3 regions of the Pseudomonas sp. GT1P32 genome follow, and region 1 is predicted to be linked to each of the others. Evidence: predicted binding sites of a transcription regulator. Region 1 holds the regulator's gene; each other region holds the start of a gene.
What was found. Region 1 encodes FliA, which starts transcription of late flagellar genes. Its sites were predicted from a motif close to CTAAAGTTTNNNNNNNNNNNGCCGNTAA; they were not measured.
Positions count from the first base shown of each region.

Region 2: the regulator FliA is predicted to act here: its motif matches at 1,892-1,919, upstream of ACYZUC_RS26165 (flagellar protein MotY).
Region 3: the regulator FliA is predicted to act here: its motif matches at 9,048-9,075, upstream of ACYZUC_RS21085 (methyl-accepting chemotaxis protein).

Region 1 covers NZ_CM142704.1:2,623,105-2,633,741, forward strand. Annotated here, with positions in the region: gene ACYZUC_RS12020 (flagellar motor protein) at 1-191, opposite strand, end outside; gene ACYZUC_RS12025 (protein-glutamate methylesterase/protein-glutamine glutaminase) at 191-1,321, opposite strand; gene ACYZUC_RS12030 (chemotaxis protein CheA) at 1,372-3,645, opposite strand; gene ACYZUC_RS12035 (protein phosphatase CheZ) at 3,699-4,487, opposite strand; gene ACYZUC_RS12040 (chemotaxis response regulator CheY) at 4,510-4,881, opposite strand; gene fliA (RNA polymerase sigma factor FliA) at 5,049-5,789, opposite strand; gene fleN (flagellar synthesis regulator FleN) at 5,786-6,616, opposite strand; gene flhF (flagellar biosynthesis protein FlhF) at 6,733-8,061, opposite strand; gene flhA (flagellar biosynthesis protein FlhA) at 8,073-10,202, opposite strand; gene flhB (flagellar biosynthesis protein FlhB) at 10,460-10,637, opposite strand, start outside.
Region 2 covers NZ_CM142704.1:5,704,016-5,714,652, forward strand. Annotated here, with positions in the region: gene rnt (ribonuclease T) at 105-782, opposite strand; gene pyrC (dihydroorotase) at 779-1,825, opposite strand; gene ACYZUC_RS26165 (flagellar protein MotY) at 1,985-2,893, shown strand; gene ACYZUC_RS26170 (argininosuccinate synthase) at 3,023-4,240, shown strand; gene ACYZUC_RS26175 (hypothetical protein) at 4,377-5,012, opposite strand; gene ACYZUC_RS26180 (response regulator transcription factor) at 5,499-6,125, shown strand; gene ACYZUC_RS26185 (PA3496 family putative envelope integrity protein) at 6,216-6,395, opposite strand; gene nth (endonuclease III) at 6,503-7,141, opposite strand; gene ACYZUC_RS26195 (Rnf-Nqr domain containing protein) at 7,167-7,676, opposite strand; gene ACYZUC_RS26200 (RnfABCDGE type electron transport complex subunit G) at 7,669-8,280, opposite strand; gene ACYZUC_RS26205 (RnfABCDGE type electron transport complex subunit D) at 8,277-9,266, opposite strand; gene rsxB (electron transport complex subunit RsxB) at 9,253-10,473, opposite strand; gene ACYZUC_RS26215 (electron transport complex protein RnfA) at 10,470-10,637, opposite strand, start outside.
Region 3 covers NZ_CM142704.1:4,612,507-4,623,143, reverse strand. Annotated here, with positions in the region: gene ACYZUC_RS21120 (vWA domain-containing protein) at 1-606, shown strand, start outside; gene ACYZUC_RS21115 (ABC transporter ATP-binding protein) at 617-1,318, shown strand; gene ACYZUC_RS21110 (ABC transporter permease) at 1,302-2,525, shown strand; gene ACYZUC_RS21105 (SUMF1/EgtB/PvdO family nonheme iron enzyme) at 2,515-4,059, shown strand; gene ACYZUC_RS21100 (zinc ribbon domain-containing protein) at 4,091-4,822, shown strand; gene ACYZUC_RS21095 (hypothetical protein) at 4,827-5,333, shown strand; gene ACYZUC_RS21090 (vWA domain-containing protein) at 5,390-6,838, shown strand; gene ACYZUC_RS21085 (methyl-accepting chemotaxis protein) at 6,968-8,944, opposite strand; gene ACYZUC_RS21080 (LysR substrate-binding domain-containing protein) at 9,126-10,046, opposite strand; gene ACYZUC_RS21075 (NorM family multidrug efflux MATE transporter) at 10,205-10,637, shown strand, end outside.

The sequences.
Region 1 (10,637 bases):
CCAACAATCTGCATGGCGCGCTTGAACGCGCTCATCGGCGATTGCAGCAACGCCGCACCGACGGTCCCGCCGAGCACGATCAACGCTGCCGGACCGTTGGCCAGCGCGCCGAGGTGGCCGCCTTCAAGGAAGTTGCCACCGATGATGGCGACGAACGCCATGATGATCCCGATAAGGCTGAGAACGTCCATCAGATGCACGCCTCGACCAGGTGCTTGCCAATGTCGTCGAGGCCGTACACCGCATCGGCGAGTTCGGCTTTGACGATGGCCATCGGCATGCCGTAGATCACGCAGCTGGCTTCATCCTGAGCCCAGATCGAGCTGCCGCCCTGCTTGAGCAGGCGCGCGCCTTCACGACCATCGGCGCCCATGCCGGTCAGTACCACCGCCAGAACTTTGTCACCGTAGGACTTGGCGGCCGAACCGAACGTAATATCCACGCACGGCTTGTAGTTCAGACGTTCGTCGCCCGGCAGGATTTTCACCGCGCCACGGCCGTCGATCATCATTTGCTTGCCACCCGGCGCCAGCAGTGCCAGGCCCGGACGCAGGATGTCGCCATCCTCGGCTTCCTTGACGCTGATGCGGCACAGCTTGTCCAGACGCTCGGCGAACGCCTTGGTAAAGGCGGCCGGCATGTGCTGGATCAACACGATCGGGGCCGGGAAGTTGGCCGGCAACTGGGTCAGAACCCGTTGCAGGGCAACCGGGCCGCCCGTGGACGTACCGATGGCAACCAGTTTGTAGGCTTTGCGTTTCGGCGCTGGCGACGACGGGCTGGCTGCGAATGTGCGAGCCGGGATCGGTGCCGGTGCCGGGCGAGCAGGTGCGCTGCTGCCATAACTGCCGATGCTGGAAGGCGCAGGTGTCGGCGCGGGTGCAGCGACCGGTGCCGGCGCGCTGTAGGCGCTGACACGACGGTTACTGCGCGAGATGCTGAGAATCTTCTCGCACAGCAGTTGCTTGACCTTCTCGGGATTGCGCGAGATGTCTTCGAAATTCTTCGGCAGGAAATCCACCGCGCCAGCATCCAGCGCGTCCAGGGTGACCCGGGCGCCTTCGTGCGTCAGCGAGGAGAACATCAACACCGGGGTCGGGCAGCGCTGCATGATGTGCCGCACTGCCGTGATGCCATCCATCATCGGCATCTCGTAGTCCATGGTGATCACGTCTGGCTTTAGGGCCAGTGCCTGATCGATCGCCTCTTTTCCGTTGGTCGCCGTACCGACGACCTGGATATTCGAATCCGCTGAAAGAATTTCCGAGACGCGGCGGCGGAAAAACCCCGAATCGTCCACCACCAGGACTTTGACTACCATAAACACTCCGTTAGGCGGGGGCGAGGCTTCGTCGCCCCGCTCCCCCAGAATCAAATACGCCGTGCGGCGTAACGCTTGAGCATGCTCGGAACATCGAGAATCAGCGCAATGCGACCGTCACCGGTGATGGTGGCGCCCGACATGCCCGGGGTTCCCTGGAGCATTTTGCCCAATGGCTTGATGACCACTTCTTCCTGGCCGACCAGTTGATCGACAACGAAGCCGATCCGCTGGGTGCCCACCGAAAGGATCACCACATGGCCTTCGCGCTGCTCTTCGTGAGCGGCGGAGCTGACCAGCCAGCGCTTGAGGTAGAACAGTGGCAGCGCCTTGTCCCGCACGATCACCACTTCCTGGCCGTCCACCACGTTGGTGGTCGACAGGTCGAGGTGGAAGATCTCGTTGACGTTCACCAGTGGGAACGCGAACGCCTGGTTGCCGAGCATGACCATCAGCGTCGGCATGATCGCCAGGGTCAACGGGACCTTGATGACGATCTTCGAGCCCTTGCCCTTGGTCGAGTAGATATTGATGGTGCCGTTGAGCTGGGCGATCTTGGTTTTCACCACGTCCATGCCCACGCCACGACCCGACACGTCGGAGATCTCGGTCTTGGTCGAGAAACCCGGTGCGAAGATCAGGTTGAAGCAGTCCGACTCGCTGAGGCGGTCCGCCGCATCCTTGTCCATCAAACCTTTCTTCACCGCGATGCCGCGCAACACGTCGGCGTCCATGCCCTTGCCGTCATCGGAGATGGACAGCAGGATGTGGTCGCCTTCCTGTTCAGCGGACAAAATCACTTTGCCGCTGCGCGGTTTGCCCATCGCTTCGCGATCGGCCGGCTCTTCGATACCGTGGTCGACCGAGTTGCGCACCAAGTGGACCAGCGGGTCGGCCAGGGCCTCGACAAGGTTTTTGTCGAGGTCGGTTTCTTCGCCGACCAACTCCAGGTTGATCTCTTTCTTGAGCTGGCGAGCCAGGTCGCGAACCAGGCGCGGGAAGCGCCCGAAGACTTTCTTGATCGGTTGCATCCGGGTCTTCATGACCGCGGTTTGCAGGTCGGCCGTGACCACGTCGAGGTTCGACACGGCTTTGGACATGGCTTCATCGGCGCTATTGGCACCCAGGCGAACCAGGCGGTTACGCACCAGTACCAACTCGCCGACCATGTTCATGATTTCGTCGAGACGCGCGGTGTCGACCCGCACGGTGGTCTCGGCTTCGCTGGCCGGTTTTTCCGCAGGCGGCGCGGCAGCGGCGCGGGCAGGCGCCGGTGCAGCAGCGGCGGCGGCAGGTTTCGGTGCAGCGGCGGCAGCAGGCTTCGCTGCTTCGGCTTTTGGCTCGGGCGCCTTGGCGACAGGTGCCGGGGCCTTGGCGACGGGCGTTGCTACCGAGGAGGCGGCGGAACCGGTGCCGACTTCAGTGAACTTGCCTTTGCCATGCAATTCGTCGAGCAGCGATTCGAACTCGTGATCCGAGATCAGATCACCGCCAGCCGCTGCTGCGGTTGGCACAGCCGGGGTCGGTACCGAGGCAATGGCCGATTCCAGCGCGTCGACCGCAAAGTTGCCCTTGCCGTGCAGCTGATCGAGCAGTGCTTCGAACTCATCGTCGGTAATGTCGGAACTGTCACCTGGCGCTTTCGGCGCAGCCGGTGCGGCAGGCGCAGCGGGTGTTGCCACCGCGTCGACGGCGAACTGGCCTTTGCCGTGCAACTGATCGAGCAATGACTCGAACTCGGCATCGGTGATTTCATCGCTGGTCGCGGCATCGCCGGCCGGCAGCGGAACAGCGGCCGGGGCCTCAGCCTGAGCCTTGACGGCGTTCAGCGAGTCCAGCAGTTGTTCGAATTCGTTATCGGTGATGTCGCCTGATTCGGCTTCGGCAGCCGGTTCTTCCACCACTTCAGCCACAGGTGCGGCTTGATCGGCGGTTTGCGGCTCGGCCAGACGGGCCAGGGCGGCAAGCAATTCAGGCGTGGCGGCCGTTATCGGGCCGCGCTCGCGGACTTCGCTGAACATGCTGTTCACCGCGTCCAGCGCTTCGAGAACCACGTCCATCAATTCCGAGTCGACGCGACGTTCACCCTTGCGCAGGATGTCAAACACGTTCTCGGCGATGTGACAGCACTCCACCAGCTCGTTGAGCTGGAGGAAGCCGGCGCCCCCTTTTACAGTGTGAAAACCGCGAAAAATTGCATTGAGCAAGTCCGCATCATCCGGTCGGCTTTCAAGCTCGACCAGCTGTTCGGACAGTTGCTCTAGAATCTCGCCGGCCTCAACCAGGAAATCCTGAAGGATCTCTTCATCGGCGCCGAAGCTCATTAAGGGGGTGCTCCTAAGGTCTAAAAACCTAAAAAACCTAAAATGCTAAAACTCTAGAATCCCAGGCTGGATAACAAATCGTCCACATCGTCCTGACCGGACACAACATCTTCTCTTTTATCGGCATGAATCTGCGGACCTTCACCCTGAGAGAGATGTTTTTGCGGATCTTTTTCTGCAAGCATCGCTTCACGGTCATGTTCGATGCCCGCAAAGCGGTCCACCTGACTGGCCATAAGCACGAGCTTGAGCAGGTTGCTTTCAACTTCGGTGACCAATTGGGTCACACGCTTGATCACTTGACCGGTGAGGTCCTGATAATCCTGAGCGAGCAGAATGTCGTTGAGGTTGCTCGACACCGCACGGTTGTCCACGCTGCTGCGTGTCAGGAAACCATCGACACGCCGTGCCAGTTCACGAAACTCCTCAGCCCCGACTTCGCGACGCATGAACCGCCCCCAGTCCGTGCTCAGCGCCTGAGCTTCATCGCTCAGGCTGTTGACCAGCGGCGTGGAGTTTTCGACCAGATCCATGGTGCGGTTGGCTGCGGCCTCTGTCAGCTTGACAACGTAACCCAGACGCTCGGTGGCATCTGTGATCTGGGACACTTCCTCGGCTTGCGGCATGTGCGGGTCAATCTGAAAATTGACGATCGCACTGTGCAGCTCGCGGGTGAGCTTGCCCACTTCCTGATACAGGCCGCGGTCACGGGTCTGGTTGAGCTCATGGATCAGTTGCACAGCGTCGCCGAACTTGCCTTTTTCAAGGCTTTCGACCAGTTCGACCGCGTGTTTTTTCAGGGTCGATTCAAAATCGCCCTGTGAAGATTCGTTTTGGTCCATAGCTTCCCCGTGGCGCAGTTTCTCAACCGATGCGTTCGAAAATCTTCTCGATTTTTTCTTTCAACGCCTGGGCCGTGAAGGGTTTGACCACATAGCCGTTTACGCCGGCCTGGGCCGCTTCAATGATCTGCTCGCGCTTGGCTTCAGCGGTCACCATCAGCACCGGCAGGTGCTTGAGCTTTTCATCGGCGCGCACGTGGCGCAGCAGATCGATACCGGTCATGCCAGGCATGTTCCAGTCTGTTACCAGAAAGTCGATGCTTCCGCTGTTGAGAACCGGAATGGCAGTAATGCCATCGTCGGCCTCGACCGTGTTGGTGAACCCAAGGTCACGCAACAGGTTTTTTATGATCCGCCGCATCGTTGAGAAGTCATCAACGATGAGGATTTTCATGTTCTTGTCCAATTCGACCTCCAAGCAGACTTAAACGCGCCCAGCACCTGGACGCGCCATTTCAATCAATCCGGCAAAGCACTCAATGACTGTCTGGAGCACAACAGATCGAGACCGGTGCAGTTCAACACCACACCAGCCAAGTTCGCAGTGTCCCCACACTGCCTTCAGCGCGCTCGCCACTCCCCCAAACGCCCCCGCAAACGGGCCGCGCACTGGCTGTGTAACTGGCTGACCCGAGATTCGCTGACCCCCAGGACCTCACCGATTTCCTTGAGATTCAACTCTTCGTCGTAGTACAGCGCCAACACCAGTCGCTCACGCTCCGGCAAATTGGCAATCGCGTCCGCCAGCGCTGCCTGGAAGCGTTCATCTTCCAGATCGCGCGACGGCTCGAGATGAGCACTCGCGCCATCCTCATGCAGCCCTTCGTGTTCGCCGTCCTGCAACAGGTCGTCGAAACTGAACAAGCGGCTGCCCAGGGTGTCGTTCAAAATCCCGTAGTAATCGTCGAGACTCAATTGGAGTTCGGCCGCAACTTCGTGATCTTTAGCGTCACGGCCGGTTTTAGCTTCAATCGAGCGAATTGCGTCGCTGACCATGCGGGTATTGCGGTGGACCGAACGTGGCGCCCAGTCCCCTTTGCGCACTTCATCAAGCATGGCGCCGCGGATCCGGATGCCCGCGTACGTCTCGAAACTCGCGCCTTTGCTGGCGTCATATTTGGTGGATACTTCAAGCAGGCCGATCATCCCGGCCTGGATCAGGTCTTCGACCTGGACACTGGCTGGCAGTCGCGCCAGCAGGTGGTAAGCAATGCGTTTGACCAGTGGCGCGTAACGCTCGATCAGCTCGTACTGCGCGTCACGCGCCGACTTCTTGTAGAGGTTGTAACCGCTGGCTGTCATAGCACGGGTCCTGCCGTTTGTTGCACGAGGCGCTCGACGAAAAACTCCAGGTGCCCGCGCGGGTTGGCAGGCAGCGGCCAGGTATCGACTTTTTGTGCGATGGCCTTGAAAGCCAGGGAGCACTTGGAACGAGGGAAGGCTTCATAGACCGCGCGCTGTTTCTGCACAGCCTTGCGCACGCTTTCGTCGTACGGCACCGCACCGACGTATTGTAAGGCGACGTCGAGGAAGCGGTCCGTGACCTTGGTCAACTTGGCGAACAGGTTGCGGCCTTCCTGCGGGCTCTGGGCCATGTTGGCCAGGACGCGGAAGCGGTTCATGCCGTAGTCGCGGTTGAGCAGTTTGATCAGGGCGTAGGCATCCGTGATCGAAGTCGGCTCGTCGCAGACCACCAGCAAGACTTCTTGCGCGGCGCGAACAAAACTGACTACCGAGTCACCAATACCCGCAGCGGTGTCGATCACGAGCACGTCGAGGTTGTCGCCGATATCGCTGAACGCCTGGATCAGGCCGGCATGCTGGGCCGGACTCAGATGAACCATGCTTTGAGTGCCGGACGCGGCCGGGACGATGCGGATGCCGCCTGGCCCCTGCAACAACACGTCGCGCAGCTCACAGCGGCCTTCGATGACGTCGGCCAGGGTACGTTTGGGTGTCAGTCCCAGCAGGACGTCGACATTCGCCAGCCCCAGATCGGCGTCCAGCAGCATGACGCGCCGGCCGAGCTCAGCTAGAGCCAGGGACAAGTTCACTGACACGTTAGTCTTCCCGACGCCACCTTTGCCGCCGGTCACCGCGATCACCTGTACGGGATGCATGCTGCCCATGTTATTTCTTTACCTTGTCTTGCATAGACGGAGGCCACATTACTGGCTGCGCGTTCATCAACTGAACAATGCATGGCAGACCATCGATGTAGGTACAAAAACTGTTCATTAATACCTCAGCCAACCTGCTTGGTCGGGCTGTGATAAATATCAGCGAACATGTCAGCCATGGCTTCTTCGCTGGGTTCTTCCTGCATTTGCACGCTGACGGCGCGACTGACCAACTGATGACGACGCGGCAGATGCAGATCATCCGGAATACGCGGTCCATCAGTCAGGTAAGCCACCGGCAATTCATGACTGATCGCCAGGCTCAACACCTCGCCCAGGCTTGCCGTCTCATCCAGTTTAGTCAGGATGCAGCCAGCGAGCCCGCAGCGCTTGTAACTGTGATAAGCGGCGGTTAGAACCTGTTTCTGGCTGGTGGTTGCCAGAACCAGATAATTTTTTGATTTGATGCCGCGACCGGCCAGGCTTTCGAGCTGCATGCGCAATGCCGGATCGCTGGCCTGAAGGCCCGCGGTATCGATCAGCACCACGCGCTTGCGCAACAATGGATCCAGCGCCTGCACCAGGGACTGGCCCGGATCGACGTGCGTCACCGACACATTGAGGATCCGGCCGAGGGTCTTGAGTTGCTCCTGAGCACCGATGCGGTAGCTGTCCATGCTCACCAGCGCGATGTTCTGCGCGCCGTACTTGAGCACGTAACGGGCCGCGAGCTTGGCCAGGGTGGTGGTCTTGCCCATGCCGGCGGGGCCGACCATGGCAATCACGCCGCCTTCTTCCAGTGGCTCGACTTCCGGTGTGGCGATCATCCGCGCCAGGTGCGCCAGCAACATGCGCCAGGCCTGACGAGGCTCATCAATGTCGGTAATCAGTTCCAGCAGATCGCGGGACAACGGACCGGACAAACCGATGCGTTGCAAGCGGCGCCAAAGGTTGGCCTGGGCCGGGCGGCTGCCTTGCAACTGATTCCAGGCCAGCGAACCGAGTTGTACTTCCATCAGTTCGCGCAGGCTGTTGAGTTCGAAACGCATCGAGTCGAAGGCACGCGGATCAACACCGGTCGAGGCAGGCGCGGGGGCCGGTGCCGGACGACGAGGTTCAGCGTAGGTCGGCTCGATCAGCGGCTCGGCGGCGGTCAACGGCAGGCCGGCGAACAACTGGCGATTGGTGGACTTGTCGCTCTCGCCATCGCTGCGCAGGCTCAGTTCGGCCTGGGCGGTGACGATCCGCGACTGGGTCTTGCGCAGCTCATCCTCGAGTTCCATGTTCGGAACACGCGGGGCCAGCGCCGACAGTTTGTAATCCAGAGCGGCCGTCAGCTCGACACCACCGGCGATCCGGCGGTTGCCAATGATGGCGGCATCAGCGCCCAGCTCATCACGAACCAGCTTCATGGCCTGACGCATATCGGCGGCGAAAAAACGCTTAACTTGCATAAACCACTACCTCAGCCGTTGGGCCCTACTGTCGCAACGATGGTCACTTGCTTGTTGTCAGGGATTTCCTGGTAAGCCAACACATGCAAACCCGGGACTGCCAGTCGGCCGAATCGCGACAGCATCGCGCGAACCGGGCCGGCCACCAGCAGAATCACCGGCTGACCTTGCATTTCCTGACGCTGCGCCGCATCGATCAACGAGCGTTGCAGTTTTTCAGCCATGCTTGGCTCCAGCAGAACGCCCTCTTCCGAGCCTTGTCCTGCCTTCTGAAGACTATTGAGCAATATTTGTTCCAACCTTGGCTCCAGAGTGATAACTGGCAGCTCCGACTCAGTCCCCACAATGCTTTGGACGATTGCACGAGATACGCCGACGCGGACGGCGGCCACCAGCGCGGCAGTATCTTGACTCTTGGCGGCATTGTTCGCGATCGCCTCGGCGATGCTGCGAATGTCCCGTACGGGCACCTGTTCGGCCAGCAACGCCTGGAGCACCTTGAGTAGCTGCGACAACGAAACCACGCCCGGCACCAGCTCTTCCGCCAGTTTTGGCGAGCTTTTGGCCAGCAATTGCATGAGTTGCTGCACTTCTTCGTGGCCAATCAGCTCACTGGAGTGCTTGTACAGAATCTGGTTCAAATGGGTTGCCACTACCGTACTGGCATCGACCACGGTGTAACCGAGGGATTGTGCCTGCGCACGCTGGCTGACTTCGATCCAGACCGCCTCCAGCCCGAAAGCCGGATCTTTGGCGGTAATACCGTTGAGCGAACCGTAGACCTGACCGGGGTTGATCGCCAGTTCGCGGTCCGGATAAATCTCCGCTTCGGCCAGGATCACCCCCATCAGAGTGAGGCGATAGGCGCTCGGCGCAAGGTCGAGGTTGTCACGGATATGCACAGTCGGCATCAGGAAGCCCAGATCCTGGGACAGCTTTTTACGCACACCCTTGATCCGCGCCAGCAGCTGACCACCCTGATTGCGGTCCACCAGCGGAATCAGACGATAGCCGACTTCCAGGCCAATCATGTCGATCGGCGTCACATCGTCCCAGCCAAGCTCCTTGGTTTCCTGAGCGCGAGCCGGCGATGGCAGCAATTCCTGCTGACGCTTGACCTCTTGCAAGGCCTGAACCTTGACGACGTTCTGTTTCTTCCAGAACAGGTACGCGCCACCGGCCGCCAGGGCCGCCATGCTCAGAAAGGAAAAGTGCGGCATGCCGGGCACAAGCCCCATGACCGCCATCAGACCGGCCGCCACCGCCAGCGCCTTGGGCGAGGCGAACATCTGGCGATTGATCTGTTTGCCCATGTCTTCCGAACCGGAAGCACGGGTCACCATGATCGCTGCAGCTGTAGATAACAACAGTGATGGCAATTGCGCCACCAAACCGTCACCGATGGTCAGCAACGCGTAAACCCTGCCCGCATCGCCGAAGGTCATACCGTGCTGGAAGATACCGACCGCCATGCCGCCGATCAGGTTGATGAACAGAATCAGCAAACCGGCGATGGCGTCGCCGCGCACGAACTTGCTGGCACCGTCCATGGAACCGTAGAACTCGGCTTCCTGGGCCACTTCCATCCGGCGCAGCTTGGCCTGGTTCTGATCGATCAGGCCGGCGTTCAAATCGGCGTCGATCGCCATTTGTTTGCCGGGCATCGCATCGAGGGTGAAACGTGCGCTCACCTCGGAAATCCGCCCGGCACCCTTGGTCACCACGACGAAGTTGATGATCATCAAAATCGCGAAGACCACGATACCGACCACGTAGTTACCGCCGATCACCACCTCACCGAACGCCTGGATCACCTTACCGGCGGCGGCGTGGCCGTCCTGCCCGTGAAGCATCACCACCCGCGTGGAGGCCACGTTCAGCGCCAGTCGCAACAACGTCGCCACCAGCAGAATGGTCGGGAACACCGCGAAATCCAGCGGCCGCAACGCGTAGACGCAGACCAGCAGCACGACGATCGACAGCGCGATGTTGAACGTGAAGAACACGTCCAGCAGGAACGGCGGCACCGGCAGCATCATCATGGCCAGCATGACCAGCAGCAACAACGGCACGCCCAGATTGCCCCGACTTAAGTCGGCAACGTTTGTGCGGGCACTGTTGAGTAACTGAGAGCGATCCACCGGTTTTCCCCGTTCCTTTAAAGCAAACTTTTGACGCCTGAAGCAGACGCAGGGCGGCTACTGCAAGAAGCCTTCCAACTTTTGCCGAGCGCTTGGAACAGAGGGGTTTATCAGGGGGATTTGTGCTGTTCGGGCTGCCGCCTTCGCGGGCAAGCCTTGCTCCTACAGGACGGATGGCACAGGTGTTTTTGTGGACGACGCAAAACCTGTAGGAGCGAGGCTTGCCCGCGAAGGCGTCGGCACGACTAGCGCAAAACTCAGGAATCGCGACGCAGATCCGGTGGAATCGGCAAGTCATCCTTGAGCGGATCCGGCCGCTTGCCCTTGCCCGCGCGGTGCTGTCGGATCTGGTAGACGTAGGCCAATACCTGAGCGACGGCCAGATAGAGCCCACCAGGAATTTCCTGCTCCAGCTCCGTGGAGTAATAGATCGAA
Region 2 (10,637 bases), 3.1 Mb from region 1:
GGTGATTCCTGTAGGAGCCGGCTTGCTGGCGATCCAGGCACCTCGGTAATCAGACAGACCGCGGTGGCTGAATCGCCAGCAAGCCGGCTCCTACGAAAAGCCGATCAGTCGTTGTAGTCTTCCCAGCCGCCCATCTGTTTCCAGCGATTGACGATGCCGCAGAACAGCTCAGCCGTCTTCTCGGTGTCGTAGCGAGCCGAGTGAGCCTCGCGACCATCGAAGTCGATATCGGCGGCCTGACAGGCTTTCGCCAGCACCGTCTGACCGTACGCCAGACCGGCCAGGGTGGCCGTGTCGAAGCTGGAGAACGGATGAAACGGATTGCGCTTCATGTCCAGACGCGCAACCGCCGCGTTCAGGAAGCCCAGATCGAAGCTGCTGTTGTGCCCGACCAGAATCGCCCGCTTGCAGCCGTTGGCTTTCAACGCCTTGCGGATGCCGCGGAAGATGTCTGTCAGCGCCGCTTCTTCACTCACCGCCATGCGCAGCGGGTGATCGAGTTTGATCCCGGTGAACTCCAGCGCGGCCGCTTCGATGTTGGCGCCTTCAAAAGGCTCGACGCGGAAGAAGTAGGTGTGGTCAGGGTATACAAAACCCTTCTCGTCCATGGCGATCGTGGTAGCGGCTATTTCCAGCAAAGCGTCAGTGGCAGAGTTGAAACCACCGGTTTCAACGTCGACAACGACTGGCAGGTATCCACGGAATCGAGCTGCCATCGGGTGGCGTGGACCACCTCCGCCGCCTTGACCGTCCTGTTCGTCGTCGTAATGGTCTTCACTCACGCGTGTTCCTCCAGCAGGCGCCAGCGCAGTTTTTCACCGGCGCGCAGCGGGATAACGGTCAGCTCGCCAAATGGCAGGCTGGTTGGGGCGGTCCACTCGTCGCGGACCAGAGTAATGCGATCGGTGTTCACCGGCAGGCCATAGAAGCGCGGGCCGTTGAGGCTGGCGAAGGCTTCGAGCTTGTCCAGTGCGTTACGTTGTTCGAACGCTTCGGCGTACATCTCGATCGCCGCATAAGCGGTGTAGCAACCGGCACAGCCGCACGCGGCTTCTTTGGCATGCTGGGCGTGAGGCGCCGAGTCGGTGCCGAGGAAGAACTTTTCGCTGCCGCTGGTGGCGGCGTCGAGCAGGGCTTCCTGATGCGTATTGCGCTTGAGGATCGGCAGGCAATAGAAGTGCGGCCGAATCCCGCCCACCAGCATGTGGTTGCGGTTGTACAAGAGGTGATGCGCGGTGATGGTCGCGCCAACGTTGGCCGAAGCCTCGTTGACGAACTGCACGGCGTCCGCGGTGGTGATGTGTTCGAACACCACTTTGAGCGTCGGGAAACGCTCGACCACTCGACGCATGTGCTCATCGATGAAGATTTTTTCGCGGTCGAACACGTCGACATCGCCACGGGTGACTTCACCGTGCACCAACAAAGGCATCCCGACTTCGGCCATGGCCTCAAGTGCAGGGAAGATCTTGTCGATGCTGGTGACGCCAGAGTCCGAGTTGGTGGTCGCGCCGGCCGGGTACAACTTGGCGGCATGAATGAAACCGCTGGCCTTGGCCTCGCGAATTTCTTCGGGCTGGGTGCGGTCGGTCAGGTAAAGGACCATCAACGGTTCGAAACGGCTGCCGGCCGGACGTGCAGCGAGAATCCGCTGGCGATAGCCGTCGGCTTCAGCGGCGTTGCGCACCGGAGGTACCAGGTTGGGCATGATGATGGCGCGACCAAAGGTGCGCGCGACATCCGCAACGGTATTGGTCAACACGGCACCATCGCGAAGATGAATATGCCAGTCGTCGGGACGCAGCAGGGTCAGGCGGTCGGACATGAGGGGATTCCAGGCGGGTCAAACTGAAGGGAATGCTACCGGAAAAGACTCTCTCAGGCACTCGCTATCAAGTTTTGCAGGAAGCTTCCGATATCCAACAGGTATGCCGTAAACATGTGTGTGTCGGTCTTTTTGTTGTAGAAGCCAGTGGAGCCTCCCGTGCGCCAGCGTTATTTAGCCTTGCTCAGCGTGTTTGCCAGCCTTCCCGCGATGGCGCTCACTTTCCAGACCCGTCTGGAGAGCATCGAGTGGACGGTCGAAGGGGACAAGTTCGAGTGCCGCCTGACTCAACCGATCACCGATTTCGGTTCGGGTGAGTTCGTGCGCCGCGCCGGCGAGCAGGCGACGTTTCGTCTGAAAGCCTATAACTCGATGGTCGGCGGCGGCTCGGCGACCCTGCTGGCAGCCGCAGCGCCCTGGCAGCCGGGACGGGGCGACATCAATCTGGGCTCCGTGCAGATTGGCAGCGGCAATGTGCTGTTCAACAGCTCGCAAGTTCAGGCCGGGCGCCTGATCAGTGGCTTGATGGATGGGCGCAGCCCGGTCGTTCGACATTATTCGGGCGATGGCCGGGTGTCGGAAGTGCGGTTGTTGCCGGTCAAGTTCAGCAAGGCGTTTAACGATTATCAAGGCTGTGTGGCGAAGCTGCTGCCGAAGAATTTCGAGCAAGTCAAACAAACGCAGATCGGCTTTCCCGGCGACGGCCTGGATCTCGACGCGCAAGCCAAGGCTCAGTTGCAGGTCATGCTGGAGTTCATGAAGGCCGATCCGACGGTCAATCACATCGAACTCGACGGCCACTCCGACAACAGCGGCAATCGCCTGGCCAATCGTGACCTGTCGCGGCGTCGGGCCTTGGCGGTCATGGAGTTCTTCAAGGCCAACGGTTTTCAGGAATCGCAGATCACCGTGCGTTTTCACGGCGAGCGTTATCCATTGGCACCCAACACCAATGCCGCCAATCGGGCGAAGAACCGTCGGGTCAATGTGCACTTGGCGCGGGTCGCACCCACCGAGCAACCGGCGCCTCAGACAACCGCATCGGCGAGCCCCGCGAAGACATCCTGAACCGGCTGTCATCGTCGCCCGCTCGACATAATCTGTCGCTTCGTCGTCATAAGCTGTCGCGCCTCTGTAAATTATCCTGCATGACCGGTAGACTTGACGGCTTTCCGTAGAACCCCGTGGAGTGATGGCATGGCGGACGTAAACAAGGTCGTTCTGGCGTATTCCGGCGGCCTGGACACTTCGGTGATCCTCAAGTGGCTGCAGGATACTTATAACTGTGAAGTGGTGACCTTTACCGCTGACCTGGGTCAGGGCGAAGAGGTCGAGCCGGCTCGCGCCAAGGCTCAGGCCATGGGCGTAAAAGAAATCTACATCGACGATCTGCGCGAAGAATTCGTGCGTGACTTCGTATTCCCGATGTTCCGCGCCAACACCGTTTACGAAGGCGAGTACCTGCTGGGTACTTCCATCGCTCGTCCGTTGATCGCCAAACGCCTGATCGAAATCGCCAACGAAACCGGCGCTGACGCCATTTCCCACGGTGCCACCGGCAAGGGTAACGACCAGGTTCGTTTCGAACTGGGCGCTTATGCCTTGAAGCCAGGTGTGAAAGTGATCGCTCCGTGGCGCGAATGGGACCTGCTCTCCCGTGAAAAGCTGATGGATTACGCTGAAAAGCACGCGATCCCGATCGAGCGTCATGGCAAGAAAAAATCCCCGTACTCGATGGATGCCAACCTGCTGCACATCTCCTATGAAGGCGGCGTGCTGGAAGACACCTGGACCGAGCACGAAGAAGACATGTGGAAATGGACCGTCTCCCCGGAGAAGGCTCCTGACAAGGCGCAATACCTCGAACTGACTTACCGTAACGGCGACATCGTTGCACTGGACGGCGTCGAAATGACTCCGGCCACCGTGCTGGCGACCCTGAACCGTATCGGTGGCGAACACGGTATCGGCCGTCTCGACATCGTCGAGAACCGTTACGTGGGCATGAAGTCCCGTGGCTGCTACGAGACCCCTGGCGGCACCATCATGCTGCGCGCCCACCGTGCGATCGAATCGATCACGCTGGATCGCGAAGTGGCTCACCTCAAAGACGAGCTGATGCCTAAATACGCCAGCCTGATCTACACCGGTTACTGGTGGAGCCCTGAGCGTCTGATGCTGCAACAGATGATCGATGCGTCCCAGGCTCACGTGAACGGCGTCGTGCGCCTGAAGCTGTACAAGGGCAACGTGATCGTCACTGGTCGCAAGTCCGACGAATCGTTGTTCGATGCCAACATCGCGACCTTCGAGGAAGATGGCGGCGCTTACAACCAGGCCGACGCGGCGGGCTTCATCAAGCTCAACGCGCTGCGCATGCGTATCGCGGCAAACAAAGGTCGCAAGCTGTTCTGAGATCTTTGACACGCTGATGGAATGTGTGGCCTTGTCCAGGACAAGGCCACACATTTGAAAACAGGGATTTTCTATCTGACATTGCGATTCAACATTCTTGTTGTTTTAAATACCTTCCTGTCCTCTCCCATTGATCTTAAAGAGCGACTGCCTGCTGTGTGTCAGCCCGGCAATATTGATCAATGACAGTCACATCACGTGAACTCAAATTGTAGGCAATACAGAACGTTGCGCTGCTGCGTTTTTTTGCGTTTCGGCAAAACTTGAGTGCGCTTTCTTTCAGTAACGTCTCCGATTCGCCAACAACGAGAAACACGACAACGTGTGCCGGATTCCCCTTGGGCTGGCGAAGCTTTTCCAGAAGGGCACGGAACTCATTTTTTTTGTTCATCCACCGTGCATCAATGATATGCAGGTCCTTGAGTGACTCGGGCAGCCGAATAGGGTACTGAACCGAGAGACTTGGCTGTAAGCCGATCTCGTCGGGCGGACCTTGCGCGTTACCTGGGCGCTCTGCGTTGTCCATCACCTTTATGAAATGCTTTCCCTTTTCAAAATCGGAAGGCGCGTAAAGCGATCGATAATTGAAGTTAAGGGTGGCGAAGAAAAGAAAAAGCAAATAAAAGGGAAAGCTGATCAAAAACCAGATGTAGATCTCTTTGTCTTCGTCATCGAGGAAGGGCAGAGAGATGGCGGCTGATGTTTCAGACAGTGTTGCGAATATCGCGATGACTGTCATGGGGTTGGTGATTCGTTGTTTGAGTTTTATCATATTTTTTACTCATATTAGTTCGTCTTTTCTCATTATGTTAGTGGGTGGTTGTTAAGGTGTTGAGTTGATATGGTAGCGGTGGATTTATAGTTCGGATATATCTGTTTTGCTATTCATTTATTGTTAATTGACTTTTGGTGTAAGGTTTTGTGTTTGATATTTCTGGTGTAAGGGGCGGCCGGGAAATATCAATTACCCTACAAGGGTAGACTAATCGTTGGCGTGTGTCGGATCATCTTGGTCAACTGTTGTTGTGTGGTGCGCTGGTTGTAAATCGAAACAAAAAACTGTTGAATACTGAAATATCATGAGACAGATAAAGTTTCTGGTGCGCTGTGTTTCAAGATTTTTTGTAAGATTATTCCGCGTTGTTTGTAGGGAATGTCTCTCGGTGTAGGTGGCCGGGGGGAGCGGCATGCCATGGGTGAAACGACTAGGCTATTGTGCGGGCTCTAAAAATTCGAACAGCGAAAATTGGACTTGCCCATGAATAAAGTGCTGATCGTGGATGATCACCCCGTCATTCGTCTTGCGGTACGTATGCTGATGGAGCGTCATGGCTACGAAGTCATTGCAGAAACAGATAATGGCGTGGATGCATTGCAACTAGCTCGTGAACATATGCCGGATATTGTCATCCTGGATATTGGAATACCCAAACTGGATGGGCTGGAAGTCATTGCACGTCTGGCATCGGCAGCGATGCCAATGAAAGTACTGATATTGACTTCACAGGCTCCCGGGCATTTTTCGATGCGTTGCATGCAATCCGGTGCTGCAGGATATGTTTGCAAACAACAGGATCTCACTGAGTTGCTCAGTGCAATAAAGGCTGTATTGTCGGGCTACAGTTACTTTCCCAATCAAGCCTTGCATACCGTGCGCTCCAGTCTGGGGAATGCCAGTGAAGCCGATATGGTGGATCGTCTTTCGGGGCGGGAGATGATGGTCTTGCAACAGTTGGCTCGCGGCAAGACCAACAAGGAAATTGCCGATGGAATGTTTCTCAGCAATAAAACCGTCAGTACTTACAAGACGCGGCTGTTGTTGAAACTCAATGCGCGGTCCCTGGTTGACCTGATCGAACTGGCTCAACGCAATGGGTTGGTATGACTGCGCCAGTGCTTGAAGGGGCGTAAAGAGTGGGCGTTTTCAAGGTTTCGCACCTAGTAAAAAGCCTCCGTTTCGGGAGGCTTTCAGGTGTCATAGGTCAAAATCGTAATCGGCCAATTGCTTTTGCAGTCGGCGCTCCTCCAGCAGATTGTCGATGGTGCGGCGTTTGCTCAGGTTGGTCTTTGCCACTTCAACCACCGGTTCCGCGTCATCGGCCTCAACGGGTGTGAAGTCGTCTTCTACGTCCAATTGCTCTTTGCCAGTGCTCATAAGGTTAACTCCAGGCTAAGACTGCCTTTGGCGCTCCTTATATCGATAATCGCCTCGCGGGTAAAAAAGATTTTTTCAATCGATAAATCAAAAAACCTAATAGCGCCTCAATCGTCCGAAGTCTTGTGCTTGTATTCGCACAGGTCTTCTATCCGGCAACTGCCGCAGCGCGGCTTGCGAGCCAGGCAAACGTAACGCCCATGAAGAATCAGCCAGTGATGGGAATCGAGCAGATATTCCTTCGGCACGAACTTCATCAGTTTTTTCTCGACCTCGACTACATTCTTGCCGGGAGCGATGCCGGTACGATTGCTGACCCGGAAAATATGCGTATCCACGGCCATGGTCAATTGGCGGAAAGCAGTATTGAGCACAACGTTGGCCGTCTTGCGGCCGACACCGGGCAACGCTTCCAGCTCTTCACGGGTCTGCGGCACTTCCCCGCCATGGCGTTCCACCAGCAAGCGGCAGGTTTCGATCACGTTTTTTGCCTTGCTGTTGAACAGGCCGATGGTCTTGATGTACTCGGACAGACCTTCCACGCCCAGCGCGTAAATCGCCTGCGGCGTATTGGCCACCGGGTAGAGTTTGGCGGTGGCTTTATTGACGCCGACATCGGTCGATTGTGCCGAGAGAATCACCGAGATCAGCAATTCGAATGGCGAGGAGTAAGCCAGTTCGGTCTTCGGCTCCGGGTTGTCTTCATGCAGCCTGCGGAAAATTTCCAGACGTTTTGCGGCATTCATGGGCAGTGCGTTTCCTCGAAAGCGATCAATGTGAGGGAGTCGGGCGGGTCCAGGCTTGCCAGGCGGCGATCAGCAGTCCCAGCAGAATGAATCCGCCAGGTGCCAACGTGGCCAGGCGCAAGCCTGCGTCGCCGAGGAGTTCGCGCAGCAGGCCCAGGCCGACCATCAGCGCGCCGAACAGGACACACAGGCGCAGGCGTTCACGCCATGCACTCTGGAAAAAACCGCTGTGTTCCAACACGACGCACTGCAAAGCGATCAGTGCTGCATAAAATCCCGAATGCTGGTGCCATTGAAGTGACCAGACCTGCGCAGCGAGTTCCGCGCAGCTGGTCAGCGTGGCCGCCAGCAGGATGCCGGCCAGCAAGCGTGATGCCGGGATCAGTCGGGATCGCAAGGCGGCCATGCTTGCTCCAAACGCACTGATCACCACGATGAACATCAGCCACACACCCAGTGCGGTCACTAACGAGTCAGTGGCGCCAATCAGAGGCGCGAGCATCAGCGAGTTCTGTAAATTCGCGGACTTATTCATGCAGGCTGCTCCCGATCAACTGACGCGAGCGTTCATCGAAGTAGCGCAGAGCATCGTGGATCGCATTGATCACCGCTCTAGAGGTAATGGTCGCGCCAGCGATTTGATCAAATTGACCCTGATCTTTTTTCAACGCCCAACCGCTGTCGGCGGGTTCATTCAAGGATTTGCCAGTGAACGCCTGAAGCCAGGTATTGGGCCAGTCGGCGATACGCGCACCCAACCCCGGGGTTTCCGATTGTTTCAGGGTCTTGACCCCCAGCAACTTGCCGTTCGCGTCAATGGCGATCAGCAAGTCTATGGCGCCCGCATACCCGATCGTCTGGCTGCGCAGCAAGACCGCAACGGGTTGACCGGCCTTGGTTGCGAGGTAGCCGCCCAGCAAGGTGCTGTTGGTCAATGCCGTGTTGCCGAGGTGCAGCGGCTGCTCCAACGGTTGATTGTCGTAACTGTCGGAAGGCAGCAGATCCAGCAGGTTGCGGCTGTCGATCCGTCGCTGTTCGGCTGCGATACGTGGCGCGCTGCTGTACTGCACAAGGTAAGTCGCGCCAATCCCCAGGCCTGCCAGCAACAGCAGAATCACAACGCTCGATGTTCGGCTCATGGCGAAATCGGCTCCCGCCTGGACGCGACAAACCGCTCCAGCGCCGGCACGCAAAGATTCATCAACAACACTGCAAACGCAACGCCGTCCGGATAGCCGCCCCAGGTTCGAATCAGGTAAGTCAGCAATCCCACGCCCGCACCGAACAGCAGTCGGGCGCTTGGGTTTTTTGCGCCGGACACCGGCTCCGTGACGATAAAAAATGCGCCCAGCATGCTCGCGCCCGTGAGCAGATGAAACAAGGGGGAGCCATGGGAGTCGGAGCCCGAGCCGTTCCAGCACAGCAGGCTGATGACGAACAGGCTGGCGAGCATACCCACCGGCGCGTGCCAGCTGAACACCCGCCGTTGCAGCAGAAACAAACCGCCCGCCAGAAACGCCAGGTTGACCCATTCCACGCCGCGCGCGCCGAAGTGGCCGAACGCCGGATTGCCGGCGAAGAGTTCGTCCATGGTCAGGCTTTTGTTGATTCGCAAGCTGTCCAGCGCCGTGGCCTGGACCCACGCATCCGGCGTCTGGCTGAGGCTGAAACCGAACACTTGCTGCAGACCACCGAGCAGGTCCATGCCGTGGGACGAAGGCCAGTGAGTCATTGGTTGGGGAAAGGTCACCAGCACCAAAGCGAAACCAAGCATCGCCGGGTTGAACGGGTTTTTCCCCACGCCGCCATACAACTGTTTTCCGAGCAGCGCGAATGCTGCGGCGCAGACCGTCAGCCACCATGGGCAATACGGCGGCAAGGCCAGGGCCAGCAGCGTCGCGCTGACCAGCGCGCTGCCATCGCTCAAGGTCGGTTTGAGCTGGCGTTTGCGCAGCCACAACACGGCCGCTTCAGTGGCCAGCGCGGTAACGCCGGCCAGCATCAAATTGATCAACACGCCCCAGCCATACAGCCAGAACAGCACCAGCATTCCCGGCACGGTGGCCAGCAACACCAGCTTCATGGCCTGCTGAAGGCGCTCGTCGACCGATTCAAGGGGCGACATAGGCATCCACCTGGTGCTCGGCTTCTTGCAGGCGGGCGCGCGCCTTGTCCAATAACTCAGCGGGTGTGTCGGTGCGACGTTCGAGTTTGCTGACATCAGCCCGAGCGTAAGCCAATTCGGTTTTCAGCTGTCGAAGCTGGCTGTCGATGGGGCGTTTTTCGATACGCGTCAGGTCAGGTAAAGGCTGCTCGCTTGCAGTTTCTGCCGCGTGCAGGGCTTTTTCAGCGTCGCCGAGTGCACGCTCCAGCGCTTCGATCTGCTCGGCCGGCGCGTCATTGGTTTGCGCTTTCTTGAGTTCGGCGCGGCGCATGGCCAACTGTATTTTCGCCCGTTTCAGCTCCGCGTCCTTCACTGGCGCCGCAGGCGCAGCGGCGGGTGGTGCGCTGTTTTCCAACTGCGCCAAGGCGTGTTCGGCGGCGTCGAATTGCTGTTGCAGGACGATCAGTTGCGACTGCTGTTCGAAGGTCGGCGGATGGCCGAACGCCTTGAGCGATTTGTTCAGTTGCGCGCGGCTCATCGCCAGATCTATTTTGGCTTTTTTCAACGCCGCGTCGGCATTGGCCGCTTTCTGCGCACGAACTCTCTCCAGTGCGGCTTGAACCGGGTCTAGCGTTGTCACTTCACTGTGCTGCTGTTGCGCGGCGCGATGTGCCCGGGCCTGACGCTCGGCGAGTTTCTGTTCTTCTTCGCGGTGCAAGCGGGCGTTGCGCTGTTCAAAGCGACGCCGGGCGTGATTGCGTTTGGCGGTACGCGCCTGTTGCTCTTCAGGGCTGATCGCCAGGCCACCGACAATCGGCAACACCGTGGCCAGCGGCAACGGCCGCATTTCGATGCAGTCCACCGGGCAAGGAGCCACGCAAAGGTCGCAACCGGTGCATTCGTCGATGATCACCGTGTGCATCAATTTCGCTGCGCCGACGATGGCGTCTACCGGGCAGGCCTGAATGCACTTGGTGCAACCGATGCACTCGGCTTCGCGGATGTAGGCGATTTGCGCCGGGGCCGAACCGCGACTGACGTCCAGCTCCAGCACCGGCACTTTCAGCAATTGAGCCAGGGCTGCAATGGTTTCGCTGCCGCCGGGCGGGCACTTGTTGATCGGCTCGCCGCTGGCGATGCCTTCTGCGTACGGCTTGCATCCGGGATGACCACATTTGCCGCACTGGGTCTGCGGCAAGAGGGCGTCGATGCGTTGAATCAGACTCATGTTTTGATCAGTCCGCTGAAACCGAGAAAAGCCACTGCGATCAGTCCGGCGCCGATCAGGTCGATCGGCAGGCCGCGAAAGGGCAGGGGAACATCGTTATCGAGGGTGCGCTGGCGCAAGTCGCTGAACAGACTCAGCACCAGCCAGAACCCCAGCCCGGCGCC
Region 3 (10,637 bases), 2.0 Mb from region 1:
AGCGCGGCGAACGCCAAGCAGGACCCGGCCGAGAAGAAAATGCTCGAGGACGCCGCACTGATCGGCCACGCCATGCAACTGGCCTATCTGGGCGAGAAGAACAACAGCAAGTCCCCGCCGGTGTTCAAGGCGTGGATCACCGACCGTGACCTGATCAAGCAGAACATCCCGACCACCGACGTGCGGGTGTTGCTGACCAAGTCCCAGCTCAGCGATTTGAGCGACGTGATGAAGAAGATTCTCGACGCTGCCAACGAAGGCCTGATTTCGCCGACGGAAATGTTCGACCGCCTGCGCTCGGTGGCCGCGACCATGGGCGCCGATCCGAACCAGCTCAAGCAGAACAGCAACGCCAAACTGGCGGACATGGGCGTGCTCGGCGAGTACCTCGAAGACCTGCCGTACCAGAGCGAAGTGCTGAACCTGGATGAAGAGACCTGGAAGAGCTGGGACGGTCTGGCGCAGGAGAAATTCATCCGTACGCTCAACACCAAACTGCGGCACTACCAGCGTTACAACGCTGACGTCGACCGTTGGGTGGCGTTAGCCAAGGACAGCGATGCGCGGGACAACGTGTACCCGGTGCCTCTGGAAATGATGCCTTAACGAGACGCCCATGCTCGATATCAGGAACCTGCTGGTGCGCCGTGGTGAAGGCGCGCTGGCCCATCACGTGCGCCTGCCGCACTTGCAGATCGGCGCCGGGGAAATCCTCGCCATTACCGGCGAGAGCGGCAGCGGCAAAAGCACATTGCTTGAGGCCATCGGCCTGCTGCTGGCACCGGTCGAGCTTGAACGCTTTCGCCTGGGCGCAAAGCAGGATCAGGACATCGCCCGATTGCTTGCCACGGATGATCAACCGGCTTTGGCGGCGGTGCGTTCGCGGCATCTGGGGTTCATTTTGCAAAGTGGCGGCCTGCTGCCGTTTCTGAGCGTGCGCGACAACATCAGCCTGCCGCGCCGTTTGCTTGGCATGTCGACACACAGCGCGCACATCGACCACGCGGTTGAGGTGTTGCGCCTGCAAGGACTGCTGGATAAAAAGCCGCAGGCGCTGTCGATCGGCGAACGCCAGCGCGTGGCCTGCGTTCGCGCCATTGCCCATGAACCGCTGCTGCTGTTGGCGGACGAACCGACCGCCGCGCTCGACCCGCACAGCGCCCGACGCCTGTTTGAATTGCTGCTGAGCCTGGTGTCGAGCATGGGCCTGAGTGCGCTCGTGGTGTCCCATGACTGGGCCTTGTTGAAGGATTTCGGCTTGCCGCGACTCGGCGCTATCAGCCGTCAGGGGGAGACTCTGTTTGAACCGATGGACTGACCGACTGCGCCTGCTGGGCACGCTGGCCCTGCAAGACCTGTGGCACGACCGCAAGGTGTCGCTGTGCATTGCCGCGTCATTGGTGGCGGTGATCGCGCCGTTGCTGCTGCTGTTCGGCCTCAAGCACGGGGTGGTCAGCCAGTTGCAGGACGAACTGCTGCGCGACCCGCGTAACCTTGAAGTGAAGATGCTCAGCAACGGCAACTACGACAGTGCCTGGATCGAGCGTCTGCGCCAGCGTCCCGAGACCGGCTTTGCCCTCGGCCAGACCCGTTCGCTCAACACCCAGGCGGATTTGCTGATCGGCATGCAACGCTTCGTCGAAGGCGCGGAAATCATCGCCACCGAACCCGGCGACCCGCAACTGAACCTGCCGCAACTCAACCCCACCGGCGATCAAGTGATCCTCAGTGCCAGCGCCGCGCAACGCTTGCAAGCCAAGGTCGGCGATCGCGTGCAACTGCGCGTGCTGCGCCGTCTGGAAGGCGTGAATGAGCGCGGCGAGATGACATTGAGCGTGCTGGCGATTCTCGATGGCGCCCGTTTCGGCCGCGCTGCCGGGTTTGTCGCCCCGCCGTTGCTGCTGGACCTGGAGCGCTTTCGCGATGGCTATCAGGTCAGTACGTTCGGCATCACCACTGGCAAACCTCTGGGTGATCTGCAACCGCTGTATGCCCGCGCTCGCGTGTATGCACGCGACATTGACCAAGTGGCGCCGCTGGAGCGCTGGCTCAACGAACAACACATCGAAACCTCGAGCCGACTGGCCGACATCGACAACGTCAAAGCCATCAACCATGTGCTGGGGGTGATCTTCGGTGTTATTGCCCTGGCGGCATTGATTGGCTGTGTGGCGTCGATGGTCGGCGCGTTCCTGGCCAACATCGACCGCAAGCGCAAAAGCCTCGCGGTCCTGCGCCTGCTGGGGTTCAAGCGCACGGCGGTCGCCGGTTTCGTGGTCGTGCAAGCGCTGTTGCTGAGCCTGGCCGGCTACCTCGGCGGATTGGGGTTTTACGCTGCCGGCAGTCATCTGTTCGACTACTTGCTCGGCAGCAGCCAGGCCACCGGCACCTTTGTCTGCCACATCACACTCTGGCATGGCCTCGCCGCCCTGCTTCTGACCTTTCTGGTCGCTACACTGGTGGCCGTGATCGGCGCCGTGCGCGCCATCAGCATCCAACCTGCGGAGAGTCTGCGTGAGCTATAAACGTTTTGGCTTGCTGTTGCCCCTGAGCCTGGGCTACTTGCTCGACGCTTCGGCGGCGGGCTGGGAAGAGAAGTATTACAACCCGATGCCCGAAGCCAGCGACGTCGTGCTGCCGATGCCGTGCGAAGGCTCGATGGTGTTTCGCAAAGTATTCATTCCGGTCACCGGACCGCTCGACGACTACCCGATCAACATCGGTCAGGACGGCGCGGAATACGGCTATGTCGAACAGACTCGACCGACGTTTATCGCCGGCAGTTTCACCGGCGCCAAGAACGACAAATCCCGCTACTACCTGATGGCCAAGTACGAGATGAGTCAGTTGCAGTACGCCGCCCTGACCGACGAAACCTGCCCCACCGCCGCGACCAAGATGCGCCTGCCGCAAGTGGCCGTGAGCTGGGTGCAAGCCGTCGAAGCGGCTGACAAGTACAACCTGTGGCTGCGCAAGAACGCCGCCGGCAAGCTGCCGAAAGAAGACGGCGCGCTGGGCTTCCTGCGTTTGCCAACGGAAGTCGAGTGGGAGTTCGCCGCGCGCGGTGGCCTGGAAGTCGGTGCGGCGGAATTCCGTGATACACGCTACCCGATGCCCGACGGCATCAACGCTTACGAGTGGTTTGCCGGGGCACAATCGTCCAACGGCAAACTGCAGTTGTCCGGCCTGCAAAAGCCCAACCCGCTGGGCCTTCACGACATGCTCGGCAACGTCGACGAAATGATGTTCGAGCCGTTTCGCCTGAACAAACTCGACCGTCAGCATGGTCAGGCCGGTGGCTACGTCGTGCGGGGCGGCAATTACCTGACCGCCCAGGCTGACCTGCGCACCGCGTTGCGCAAGGAAGAGCCGTACTACAACGCCGAAGGCCAGGTAAAAAACAAAACCACCGGCCTGCGCCTGGTATTGGTCTCGCCGACCCTGACCTCTCGCGAACGCGTGGCCAGCATCGAAAGCAGCTGGAAGAAACTCGGCACCGGCAGCAAGGAAACCGAATCCGCCGACAAAGGCACGGTTCAGTCGCTGAACACGCTGGCCTCGGGTGTTGAAGATAAAGCGCTGAAGGAAAAACTCCAGGCCCTGGAAAACCAGCTGCGCGCCAGCAACCAGCAGCAGGAAGAAACCCGCGACCAGGCGATTCGCGCCAGCCTCAATCTGGGTGCGTTCCTGTGCACCAAGATGCTCGACGACGGCCAGTACGTGGATTTCCTGCAGAAAAACTACAAACTCAATTGCGAAGCCGCCGAAAAAGACGCCAGTTGTGACATGCGCAAGGGCAAGCTCGACGAGCAGAAGGATCGCCTGCACAAACTCAGCCGTTATTACGCCAGCAGCCTGGTGGAGTCGGCGACGTTGTACGGTCAGCCGCTGCTCGAGGCACAGGTTCCGGTGATGGAAGAAATCATCACCCGCAACAAACAGCTTCAGGACCTCAAACCGTACTTGCGCACGCACTGGGCGAATCAGAAGACCTTCCTGCAAAAACAGAAGATCGACACTGACGCCTGGCTGACCAGCTGCAAGACCGTCACTCAATAACATGCCAACACCGTCATCTAGGAGTTTCACCATGTCGCGCAGCCTTTGGACTCGCTTCAAGCTACAGATCGCATTCGTCGTTGCCGGCAGCCTGTTGCTGACTGGTTGCGCCAACACCGGCAGTTCGATGCTCGGCGGCAGCGACGGTGCAGACCCGCGCCTGACCCAGGGCAATGACGCAGAGTTCTTCAGCAAGTCCGGTTACCAGGCCTGCGCCGTCGGCGCCGGTGTCGGCATCCTCGGCTGCGCGCTGTCCAACAGCAGCAACAAGGCCGTCTGCGCCATCGCCGCCGGTATTACCGCGTGTGGCGTGGCCATGGGCGCGAACTATTATCTGGATCAACGTCGCAGCGAATACGCCGACACCAACACCCGTCTGGCGAAGATGAACAGCGATGTCGAGCAAGACACGCGCAATGTGATTGCCCGCACCGAGACTGCTCAGCAGGTGATCAAGGATGACCAGGCGCGTATCGCCAGGATCAAACAGGACATCGCCAGCAAAAAGGTCGACAAGTCCAAAGCCCAGGTGCAAATCGCCGAGATCGACAACAACATCGCAATCTTGCGTAAAGACCTCAGCAACATGCGCAACAAAGTCACCGAGTACCGCAAAGTGGCCGATGCCGAACGCGCCCAAGGCTCCAGCGCCGAGATGAAGCAGGTGGATGTGAGCATTTTGAAAATGAACGAGAAAGTCGCTGCCTTGCAAAAGGAAGTCGACGGTCTCTACAGCCAGCGCTCCGCAATTACTCTGGGTTAATCACATGACGTTACGACAGCTGGCGGTCCTGACCGCCGTCCTCGCTTTGAGCGGTTGCGCGACCCAGCCAGGCGAATGCGATGCGACCAATCGCGACAGCAGCATGCTGACCAAGATGAACTGCGACTACTCTGGTGGTTACAGCGATCAGGTCAAACAAAAGGAACAGGCCCTGGCCGAGTCCCGCCAGCAAAACGCGATGTTCCGTCAGGTGTACGAGAACATTCAGGCCCAGCAGCTCAGCACCAAAACCGATTTGGCCAGCCAGCAGAAGTCCCAGGCTGAACTGAACCAGTCGCTGAGCAAGTTGCTGACCTCGCTGAAGGCGCGCCATGGCAACGAAAGCCAGGTGCAAAAGCAGATCGCCGGGCTCGAACAGCAGCTCAAGGACTCGCAGACTGCACCGGTGGCCAAGCCTTCAAAGGCGGCCCTGGCCGCCAAGCAGGAACAACTGAAGGCGCTGCAGAAAAAGGTCAATCAACTGCAATTCAGCCTCGGTTACGAAGAGTAACTTTTTACCCGCAGGCCTCCCGCCGGAGGCCTGCAGCCTTTTCAGGAATCGACGTCATGCAGCGGGTCATCAGGGATGCGCAAGCCACACCAGAGGGGATGAGTGCGCTGCAAGCCAAAGTAGCCCTCATCCAGAAACACTTTCCGCCGACCGTCTCCAGCCTCTTCGCCATCCCGCGAATGGGCAGCGGTGAGGTACTGGAATGGTGGACCGAACTGGGTGGCCAACCCACGCCCTATGCCGACCTCAACGAGGATGCTCAACGGCGATTGCTGGAAACCTATGAAGTGCGTCAGACGTCCCTTGGACAGTTGGCGGACGAACTGCAAAAACGCGGTCAGCCCACGGAAGCGGATGACCTGCGCAGCCTGCTCGGCGCTCCCGAGCTGGACAAACTCTACAGCCTCAACGGTGAGCCGTTGGTGGTGCGCTGGAACCAGCGCCCGCCAAAACCGGTGGTGCCGCCGGTGGTTCCGCTGGCTCCCGCGGCCGTCGCGCCGTCGCGCCGTGGATGGTGGATCGCCGCGGCATTGCTGGCATTGCTGTTGTTGCTCCTGGCGCTCTGGGCTTACTGGTGGTTAATGCACCGGGAAAAAGTTGTTCCGGTCGAACCGGTCGCCCCGGTGGTGACACCGATTGAGAAACCGGTTGTGCCTGTTCCCGAGCCGGTAGTGGAACCGGAGCCTGTAGTGGAACCGAAACCGGAACCCGTACCGGTTCCAGAACCGGTGCCGGTGCCCGCCCCCAAACCGGTCCCACCGCCAAAACCTGTGGTGGCCGCCCCGCCACCACCACCGCCACCACCGCCACCGCCGCCGGCACCGACGCTGGACAACTTCGCGTGCCGCAAAAAAGCGCCAAACGCCGAGATCCCGCAATTCGTGGTAGTGCTCGACACCTCGGGTTCGATGGATTTGAACATCAGGTCCGTGAAAGCCGACGAGGACTGGTTCTTCGGCAATGAGATGAACAAGTATCTGGACCCAAACCGCACCATGCAGATTTTCGCCAAACCCAGCCGCATGGACGTCGCCAAAGATTCGCTGGCCGGCATGATCAACGAGCTGGACCCGAAGATCGACACGCGCCTCATCACCTTCGCCGGCTGCGAACGCACACCGGACCAGGGCGTGTTCAGGTTTGGCGACCGGCCACGGCTGATCAACGGGATTCGAGGCCTGGTTCCCAACGACGGCACACCGCTGGCCGACAGCCTCGCTTACGCGGCAAGCACCGTCGACGGGCGTAATAACGATGCCGTGATCGTGATGTTCGTCGACGGTGAGGACGGCTGCCAGAAAGACGCTTGTGCGGTGTCTCGCCAAATCGCCAGGAACCAACCACGCCTGCGGGTCAACGTGGTGAAAATCGGTGCCGGCGGCCCGTCACGCTGCATTGCTGAAAACACCGGTGGCCGGGTTTACAACAGCACCAACGCGGCAGAACTGGCCAAGCAGTTGAAACTCGCAACCAAGGAAGTGTCGAGCAACGCCAAGTGTGATTGATTGGCAGATCTGAATATTGCGGTGCAGCCTTCGCGGGCAAGTCGGATCGCCGCACCGCTCGCTCCTACAGGGGTCAACGCTGAACCTGTAGGAGCGAGGCTTGCCCGCGAAAGCTATTTCAAAGGCGACTCAACGAAACCGGTCAACCTCTTGGCGCAATTCCGCCGCCAGGCTCTCCAGCTCTTTGGCGGTCACTGCCAGGTTCGACACCACTTCCCGCTGCTCGCTGTTCGCCAGCGCAATGCTTTGCAGGTTGCTGCTGAGCAGGGTCGCGGTGCTGCTCTGCTCCTGGGTCGCGGTGGTGATCGCGGCGAATTGCTCACCGGCGGAACGGCTTTGCTCATCGATCCGTGCCAGTGCCGAGGCGACATTGGCGTTACGCGACAAGCCTTCCTGCATCAGGACTTTGCCCTGTTCCATGGTGCTGATGGCGTTGCCGGTTTCCTGCTGGATGCTCTGAATCATCCCGGAAATTTCGTCGGTGGCCTGGCGAGTGCGTGAAGCCAAGTTGCGCACTTCATCGGCCACCACCGCAAAACCACGGCCCTGCTCACCGGCACGCGCCGCTTCGATGGCCGCGTTGAGCGCCAGCAGGTTGGTTTGCTCGGCAATCGAGGTGATCACCCCGACAATGCCACCGATTTCCTGAGAACGCTGGCCCAAGGTGTTGATCACCGTGGCGGTGCTGTTCAGCGCGCCAGCAATTTGCTCCAGAGACGAAGACGCTTCACCCATCGATGTACGACCGATCTGGGTTTGCTGTGCGTTTTCCTGCGCCAGACGCTGAGTGCTGCCCATGTTGTCGGCAATGTTCAACGAGGTGGCGCTGAATTCTTCCACGGCACCGGCCATGCTGGTGATTTCGCCGGACTGCTGCTCCATGCCTTCATAGGCACCGCCAGACAAACCGGACAAGGCCTGGGCACGGCTGTTGACCTCTTGCGAGGCCCGGCGGATGTGCTCGACCATCGTCGACAGCGCCTGACTCATCTGGTTGAAGGCGCGGGCCAACTGACCGATTTCATCGTTGCTCGACACGTTCAGGCGCACGCTCAGATCACCGGCGCCCAAGGCTTCGGCCTGCCGCACCAGATCGCCCAGCGGCGCGAGTTTGCTGCGCAGCAACCAAACGGCGGACCCCACAGCGATCAACATCGCCAGCAGGCTGCCAATCGCCAGTTGAATGCCGACACTCCAGGTCACCGCGCTGATTTCGTCTTGCGGCATGCTCGCCACGACCGACCACGGACCGCCGTCGAACGGCACGGCGACGCTGTAGAAGTCTTCGGAGGTGTCGCTCCAGAAATTGCCCTTGCCCGGCGTTTTCGCCAGTGCGGCGATGGCCGGGACGGCTTTATCCAGCGCTTGCACACCGGCAATCGGCACCAGCCATTTGCTCTGCTCGTCCAGCAGCGCCAACGAACCGGTCTGGCCAATGCGGAAGCGCTTGAGGTTGGCGAACTGCGCGTTCTGCGCGTCGGTGTAATCGAATCCTACGAACAGCACGGCAATCACCTTACCGGCGCTGTCGCGTACCGGGGTGTATTGCGTCATGTAGGAACGTTCGAAGAGCAAGGCGCGGCCGACATAGCTCTGGCCTGCCATCAGGCGTGCATAGGCCGGATTGGCATGATCCAGCAGCGTACCGATGGCGCGGTTGCCGTCCTGTTTACTGAGGGACGTGCTGACCCGAATGAAGTCCTCGCCACTGCGCACGAACACCGTCGCCACGCCTGCGGTCATTTGCTTGAACTCGTCCACTTCCTTGAAATTGTTGTTCAACACTTCGCCGCCCAGGTGCAGACCGGGAGTCTGCGTGCCCGCCACCGCCACCGGTTCGTCCGGGTGCACGCTCAGGCCCGCGTTGAAGCGCTTCTCAAACAGCCCGGCCAGACGCTGGGTACTTTCACGCAACGTGCCGTGGAACGTACTCAACTGGTCGGCCAGCAGCCGCGCCTCGCTGGCCAGGTGCTCCTCGCGGGTGGCGAGGTTGGCCGTATCCAGTGAACGCAGGGCAAACAGGGTACTGCCGCTGATGACAATCGCCAGGATAACGGCGAGCGCAAGGCCAAGCTGTGAAGCGATCCGGGCACGAGGTTGAGACATGACAGCTCCTGGCCGAGCGATCTGATCCTCCTTGATCGGCTACTCAGCAAAATTTCTAATAATGGGAATTACGTCGAACCTGCACGAAGGTTCCATCTGCAGATTTTCGGCGGCGAATCTGAATACTTGAGTAAATAGCCGGGATATGGCTCAAGGCCGCTATTTCGAGGGCTCTATCGATTCAGCACAAGTGTTCGACGTCCGGCAATTTCATTGCCCGCACTTCGCCTTGCAGGAAATCGCTGAGGCGGCGCAAACGTTCACCACCTGGGCGGGTTTTCGGCCAGACGAGGTAATAATTCTCACCACTGGCGACGGCGGTCGGCCACGGCAAACTCAGACGGCCCTGCGCCACATCTTCGGCCACCATCAGCAGATCGCCCATCGACACGCCATAACCCCGGGCGGCGGCAATCATGCCCAGCTCCAGCGTATCGAACACCTGCCCGCCCTTGAGCGACACCTGATCCGTCAGCCCCATGCGCTCCAGCCAGTTGCGCCAGTCACGCCGGTCCGGCGTCGGGTGCAGCAGTTCGGCATGGGCCAGGCGCGCGACGTCCCACGGTTGGTCCTTCAGAAGATTCGGTGCACCGACCGGAATCAGCTCCTCCGGGAACAGCAGGCTCGCCTCCCAGTCCGGCGGAAAATGCCCGTTGCTGAGGATCACGGCGCAGTCGAACGGCTCATGGTTGAAGTCCACCGAATCGACGTCCATCCAGGCGCTGGTCAGTTGCACTTCGTTGCCCGGTTGCAGGTGGCGGAAACGGCTGAGCCGCGCCAGCAGCCAGCGCATGGTCAGGGTCGACGGCGCTTTCATGCGCAGGATGTCATCTTCGGCGCGCAAGGTATTGCAGGCCCGCTCAAGGGCGGTGAAGCCTTCGCGAATGCCCGGCAGGATCAGCCGCGCCGACTCGGTCAGTTGCAAATTGCGCCCGCTGCGATGAAACAGCCGACAGGCAAAATGCTCTTCAAGCGTACGAATATGCCGACTGACCGCACTCTGCGTAATCGACAACTCTTCAGCGGCACGGGTAAACGAGCTATGCCGCGCCGCTGCTTCAAATGCGCGAAGGGCATACAAGGGAGGAAGACGACGAGACATGCGGAAAGCTCCTACAGCGCAATTTCGTCAACTTATCAGAAACTCCCCATGATGAGTTTTAATCATGCGATCCATCCTTTTTATCCCTTTGTGCAAACCCAGCAGAGCGCCGAGAATCGACGCTTTCCTGTTCTCTTTGATAATCGAGCGTGATGACCATGCAGCATCCTGCGCGTATTGAACTCTGGGCCATCCTGCGGCTGGCGGGGCCGTTGATTGCCTCGCAGTTGGCGCACATGCTGATGGTCCTCACCGACACCTTGATGATGGCGCGCCTGAGCCCCGAGGCATTGGCCGGCGGCGGACTCGGCGCAGCGACCTATTCGTTTGTGTCGATTTTTTGCATCGGCGTAATTGCGGCCGTCGGCACCCTGGTGGCGATCCGTCAGGGCGCGGGCGATATCGTTGGCGCCGCACGGCTGACCCAGGCCGGGTTGTGGCTGGCGTGGTTGATGGCCCTGGTGGCCGGGTTGCTGCTGTGGAACCTCAAACCGGTGTTGCTGATGTTCGGCCAGACTGAAACCAACGTTCAGGCCGCCGGGCAGTTCCTGTTGATTTTGCCGTTTGCCTTGCCCGGCTACCTGAGCTTCA